3 regions of the Marinilactibacillus sp. Marseille-P9653 genome follow, and region 2 is predicted to be linked to each of the others. Evidence: predicted binding sites of a transcription regulator. Region 2 holds the regulator's gene; each other region holds the start of a gene.
What was found. Region 2 encodes LexA, which represses DNA repair genes until DNA is damaged. Its sites were predicted from a motif close to CNAACANNTGTTNG; they were not measured.
Positions count from the first base shown of each region.

Region 1: a site for LexA is predicted at 1,237-1,250, ahead of LG377_RS08805 (replication-associated recombination protein A). Genes of this name have one in related genera too.
Region 3: a site for LexA is predicted at 1,132-1,145, ahead of dnaB (replicative DNA helicase). Genes of this name have one in related genera too.

Region 1 is NZ_CAKAKH010000001.1:1,806,795-1,809,076, forward strand. It holds gene gshAB (bifunctional glutamate--cysteine ligase GshA/glutathione synthetase GshB) at 1-1,130, opposite strand, end outside; gene LG377_RS08805 (replication-associated recombination protein A) at 1,318-2,282, shown strand, end outside.
Region 2 is NZ_CAKAKH010000001.1:1,637,562-1,639,843, reverse strand. It holds gene LG377_RS08035 (NADPH-dependent FMN reductase) at 1-442, shown strand, start outside; gene lexA (transcriptional repressor LexA) at 510-1,145, opposite strand; gene LG377_RS08025 (DUF896 family protein) at 1,415-1,657, shown strand; gene tkt (transketolase) at 1,785-2,282, shown strand, end outside.
Region 3 is NZ_CAKAKH010000001.1:147,825-150,106, reverse strand. It holds gene LG377_RS00825 (DHH family phosphoesterase) at 1-578, shown strand, start outside; gene rplI (50S ribosomal protein L9) at 603-1,052, shown strand; gene dnaB (replicative DNA helicase) at 1,231-2,282, shown strand, end outside.

The sequences.
Region 1 (2,282 bases), 170 kb from region 2:
ACTTCGTGATACACCGCATCTAAGGTCAATTCTTCTGCCATTTGCTTCATAGTCTCTAAAAGCTCAAGACCTTCTTTATGGTACTTTGTTTGACTAAAAGGATTTTCTACAGAAACTTCTTCATTCTTACGAGTTCCTTCTTGAATCATAGCTGAATCTTTGGAATCTTCCATCCAAATCATGAGTACAAAGAACAGATGAATGAACGTTGCTTGTTCTTTCGTCAATCCGAGAGCGCTATAAGGATTGATATCAAATGATCTGAACTCAACATAATCAATACCTGTCTCGATCATACAACCAATTTTCTTGGATTTACCTCTTAATCTAGCTGCTCCGTAAAATTCTCGTTCTTCACTAAGAGTGTTTTTTGCAACCATATCTTCAACGTCTTGCACATAGTGCTTTAATTCGTCATATCGAACAACGATATCGTTCGTGTTGTGATAGCCATGCTGACTATTGCGGATAGAACGAATCGGATCTTTTAAAATGGATTCTTTTTTATCTATTTCAAAGAAGGATTCATGTGCAAAAGGCGCAGCGCCAAATAGGTACGTCAATATCCATTGATGACTTAAGAAATTACGCGCTAGCTTAAGGTGAATTTCATCCTTAACTTCTTTAGCTGTTCTGTATGCTTCTTGTTTTTCGAAAATAGCTTGGATAAACTCATCCGAAAATGCAAAATTATAGTGGATACCACTGATCAATTGCTTTTTCTTTCCATATTTTTTTGCAAGTTTTTCTCTGTAAGCTACTTCACTTTGATCACTAACTCTTACAATTGGAATCTGCTTTGTGTCGGGTAAAACAGCTGGCATACTAAATGGCCAAACGTATTCACCTTTACTAACGGAGCGTTGAGTAACATCATTTAGTGCTTTCATCCATTTAAACGTTTCGTCAAGTGAAGACATAGGTGGTGTTACAACTTCCAACTGTGCTTCGCTGAAATCAGTTTGAATATAGGGATGATACGAACGATCCCCAAAAACTGCAGGATGTTCTTCTAGCGAAAGTCGCTGCTCTTCATCCACACGAATGCCTTCTTTTTCAATACCAAAAGATCCTTGCATTACACTTTTATTTAATCGATTATTGCTGATTATTTCTCTAATATCCATCATATCATGCCCTCATCTATTCCCTTTTTGGAACTAATTCACTATACATAGTATCACAAAGTAGTACGTCTAGACAGTATAAGATTGCGATAAATATTTCCTATTCACACAAACGGACGTTCACTAGAATTAGAGATTCTATTTTTCTCGTGTTATACTATCTATAATGAAATTGAAAGGAGCTGCTAGTTTGAGTCAGCCATTAGCTTATCGTATGCGACCAACTTCTATAGACATGATTGTTGGACAAGAACATCTTGTAGGAAAAGAAAAAATTATCTGGCGTATGGTGGAAGCTAAACGCTTATCTTCCATGATTTTGTATGGCCCACCTGGAATTGGAAAAACCAGTATTGCAAGTGCCATTGCGGGATCAACTCAGTATGCTTTTAGAATGCTCAATGCAGCGACCGATTCAAAGAAAGACTTACAAATCGTTGCTGAAGAAGCAAAAATGAGTGGAACGGTTATTTTATTATTAGATGAGGTCCATCGTTTAGATAAACCAAAACAAGATTTCCTCTTACCTCACCTTGAAAATGGTCGTATCATCTTGATTGGTGCTACAACAGAAAATCCATATATTTCTATTCACCCGGCTATTAGAAGCCGATCACAAATATTTGAATTACAGCCACTAACCGAAGAACAAATCACATCGGCACTAAACAGAGCCTTAACTGATAAGGAAAATGGTCTAGGCAAGCTATCACTTGCTGTAGATGAGCAGGCTCTAACGCATTTTTCTAGAGCAACGAATGGAGACCTTAGAAGTGCTTTGAATGCTCTTGAGCTGGCTGCTGAGTCGACTCCCGTAGATCATGAAGGCATTATTCGTGTTACATTAGCGATTGCCGAAGAATGTTTGCAAAGAAAAGTGCTTACCCATGATAAAGATGGTGATGCACATTATGATGTTATTTCAGCTTTCCAAAAATCTATCCGAGGTAGTGATGTTCATGCCGCCTTGCATTATATGGCACGACTGGTCGAAGCTGGAGAGCTTCAAATTATCTGTAGAAGACTAATGGTTATTGCCTATGAAGATATCGGTCTCTCCAATCCTGCGGGCGCTGCTCGAGCCGTAACAGCTGTTCAATCTGCAGAAAAGTTAGGTTTCCCCGAAGCAAGAATTCCGTTAGCAAATGCAGTCAT
Region 2 (2,282 bases):
TTATGAGATGCAATTTAGTGATGGAAGAAATTATCTTGATTATACTGGAGATAATAAACTGATCACAGAAACCATTATGGCAGCGGATATCCTTATTATCGCGACACCGATATTTCAAGCATCCATACCCGCAGTACTAAAAAATGTCTTTGATTTACTACCACAAAGCGCTTTACAGAATAAAGTTTCGGCAATCATTGCAACAGCAGGGTCAAATAGACATTATTTGATACCAGAACAGCAACTTAAGCCAATCCTCAGCTATATGAAATCCAATATTGTTCCAAATTATGTTTTCTTGCTGGATACAGACTATACAGCTGGAAAAATTAATAACGACGATATCCATTTCAGACTTGAAAAACTGATTGAGGATACAGTTATACTGGCAACCGCTTATAAAGGAATCTGGGAATCTCAAGAAGAAGCATACGGATTCTAAAAAAGGCAGACATGACTATGAAGTGTTTTACCTTCATAGCATGACTGCCTTTTCGTTTTAATCTATTTTAGTAGATATGGGATCTGTATAAAGAAACAACCTTACCTAAGATAGAGACATCAGATAATATAATCGGATCCATCGTATCATTTTCTGGTTGAAGGCGAATGTAGCCTTGTTCTTTATAGAATCTTTTACAGGTTGCTTCTTCTTCATCGGTCATAGCAATAACGACGTCACCATTCTGAGCAGATTCTTGTTTTCTAACAATAACTTGATCACCATCAAAGATTCCGGCATTAATCATACTATTACCACGAATCGTTAACATGAAAAGATTGCCTCTTTCAATTTCTAAATCATTAGGAATTGGGAAATAATCGGTTGCTTCTTCAACAGCTAAGATCGGTTCTCCGGCGGTAACAACACCTAATAATGGAATATGATTTTCAAATTCATCAATTCCAATTTTGATTAACCCTTCTTTAGTGAATTCAATTGCTCTAGGTTTTGAAGGATCCCTTAAGATAAAACCATTTTTTTCTAGTCTAGCTAAATGGCCATGCACAGTAGAAGTGGAAGACAATTCAGTGGCAGACCCAATTTCTCGAACGGTAGGTGGATACCCTCTTTTGTTTACTTGTTCATGAATATAACGTAAAATTTCGATTTGCTTTTCGCCTTTACGGCCTCTAGTAGTCATATCGTAACACCTCATCCCTTCAAATTATCGTTTAAATTAAGTATAATAGTAGTCTAGTGTATGATTCAGTGAATATGAGTTCACAATGTTCGTAAACTTTAGTAAAATTATATCATATACCGAACATCTAATCAAACGAATGTTCGAAATAAGCGAGCATTTCCCTAGGAAATTAGATTTTCAAGCAATTTTGTATTACAATGGTTGTTCGCAATAGGATGTACTGAAAGAAAAAGTCTAGGCTAGAAAGCCTAATAGGAGGATATAAAATGTTAGCAAAAGACCAATTAGATAGAATCAATGAGCTAGTTAGAAAACAAAGAAGTGAAGGATTAACACCGGAAGAAGTATCTGAACAGAAAGACCTAAGAGAAAAATATATCAAAGCTTTTAGATCTGGTATGAGAAATCATATAGAAGGAATGAAAATTGTAGATCCAGAGGGCCAAGACGTTACCCCTGAAAAACTCAAGGGAATTCAAAAGGACAAAGGGATCCATAATAGAGATTAATCTACTACTAATTGAAGATGTACGGACAAATTTAAGTATGTTCTATGAAAGCGTTGAATAAAATTAATTTAAATAGTACAATGATTAAGAGCGTTACCACTTTTAGCAACAGGAAGGAATGAGTTACTTGTTTGATAAAACTGATCAAATGGCTGTAGATACAATTCGAACTCTTAGTATTGACGGCGTTCAAAAAGCAAATTCTGGACACCCTGGATTACCAATGGGTGCTGCACCAATGGCTTACACACTATGGACACGTCACTTAAATGTTAATCCAAAAAATTCGAAATGGTTCGATCGCGATCGCTTCGTTTTGTCTGCTGGACACGGATCAATGTTACTTTATAGCTTACTGCACTTAGCAGGATACGATGTAACAGTTGATGATTTGAAAAATTTCCGTCAGCTAGGTAGTCGTACACCAGGACACCCTGAAGTACATTATACTGATGGTGTTGAAGCAACGACTGGTCCTTTAGGGCAAGGTGTAGCGAATGCAGTAGGTATGGCTATGGCAGAAGCGCACTTGGCTTCAACTTATAATCAAGAAGATCACAACATCGTTGATCACTACACGTATGCACTATGTGGAGATGGAGATTTAATGGAAGGCGTATCTCAA
Region 3 (2,282 bases), 1.5 Mb from region 2:
CATACGCTTCTTCAACAGCCGAACTGATTACAGAGTTGTTCGAATATGTATCGTCGGATGGTGAACCAATCAACCGTATTGAAGCGACTGCCATGCTAGGTGGTATTATTGTAGACACGAATAACTTTAGCTTACGTACCGGTTCAAGGACATTTGATGCTGCTAGCTACTTGCAGTCAGTCGGAGCAAATTCTACAATGATTCAGAGATTACTGAAAGAAGATCCAGAAACTTATCTGAGACGTAGTAAGTTAATTGAAACAATTGAGTTTGTTCATGAAGGTGTGGCGGTTGCACATGGAAAGGATCAACAGATTTATCCGCCTGTTACATCAGCACAAACTGCGGATACGATGTTGAGTATATCAGGTGTTGAAGCAGCCTTTGTTATTACAAAACGTTCAGATGATATGGTTGGAATCAGTGCAAGAAGTCTAGGTAAGATCAATGTACAGATCATCATGGAAAGAATGGGTGGAGGCGGACACTTGTCCAATGCAGCTACTCAAATAGATGGAAAATCAGTACAAGAAGTAAGAGAAGAATTAATAGCACAAATTAAAACAGCATTTGAATAATTTAAATAAGAGGAGCGTTTAACTATGGAAGTAGTTTTATTGAAAGATGTCAAAGGTACTGGAAAAAAAGGCGAAATCAAAAATGTATCAGACGGATACGCTAATAACTTTTTATTGAAAAAAGGATTGGCAAAAGAAGCTACAAATTCAGCAGTAAAAGAATTATCTGCTAAGAAAAATGCTATGAAGCGTGAAGAAAATGAAATTTTAGAAGCAGCTAAACAAGATAAGAAAAAAATAGAAGATAATGCAATCGAACTTCATGAAAAAGCGGCAGAAGATGGCCGACTATTTGGATCGGTTACGACTAAACAGATTGCTAAAGAGCTAGAAAAACAACTAGGTATTAAAGTTGATAAACGCAAACTGAATCAACCAATACCAATGAGAGCGGTAGGGTCTCAAAATGTAGAAGTGAAATTACACAAAGAAGTTACTGCAGAATTAACAGTTCGTGTAACAGCAATAGACTAATCAGCAAAAGGGAGAGGCTTTAGAGGCTTCTCCTTTTTCTCTGCTGTTAAAGAGAAGATGAATAAAGTAATCAGAACAGTAAACGATTGTTCCCTTATATACTTTTAGAATGAGATATTGTACAATTAAGAATGAATTTGTAACCTATAAGGTGCGAAAGGAAGAATACACATTGGCTATGGAACCATTAGGCGATCGTCTACCACCACAAAATATTGAAGCCGAGCAATCTGTACTGGGATCTATTTTGCTAAACCCAGAAGCACTGATTCCGGCGATGGAATACATTGAGTCGACAGATTTCTATCGTCGCGGACACCAACTGATTTTTCAGACGATGATTGATTTAAGTGAGCGGAACGAAGCAATAGATGTTGTGACGATTGCGGATATGCTGGAATCAAGAAATCAGCTTGAAGATATTGGTGGGACACCTTATTTGGCTGATATAGCGACTACAGTGCCGACAGCTGCAAACGTAGAATATTACTCCAAGATCGTTGAAGAGCGTTCTATACTGCGTCGTTTGATCCAGACAGCGACAGAAATTGCCTCAAGAGGATATGACGAAGCAAGTGATCTTCCTAACCTTCTAGATGATGCGGAAAGAAAGATACTTGAAGTGTCCGAAAAGAGAAGTCGTAGTGGATTTGTCAATATCGAGACAGTTTTAAGAGAAACCATCAATAATATTGATGAACTATTTCAAAATGATGAAGAAATCACAGGAATTTCTACCGGATATAAAGCTTTAGACCAGATGACTGCTGGATTACATGAAGATGAGCTGATTATACTAGCAGCGAGACCGGGTGTGGGAAAAACAGCATTTGCTTTAAATGTAGCTCAAAATATTGGAACGAAAACAGATGAAACGGTTGCGATTTTTAGTTTAGAGATGGGTGCTGAGCAACTAGTCAACCGTATGTTATGCGCGGAAGGCACCATAAATGCTTCGAATTTAAGAACAGGAAAGCTGACTGAAGAAGAGTTCACTAAGTTATTTGTTGCAATGGGTAGTCTTTCTAAGGCAAATATTTATATTGATGATACTCCAGGTATCCGTACAGCAGAAATTAGAGCAAAATGTCGTCGCTTGAAGCAAGAAAGAGGTAGCTTAGGTTTAGTCGTAATTGATTATCTTCAACTGATTGAAGGTTCGGGTAAAGAAAGTCGTCAGCAGGAAGTATCGGATATTTCTAGGCAGTTAAAAAAATTAGCTAAAGAGTT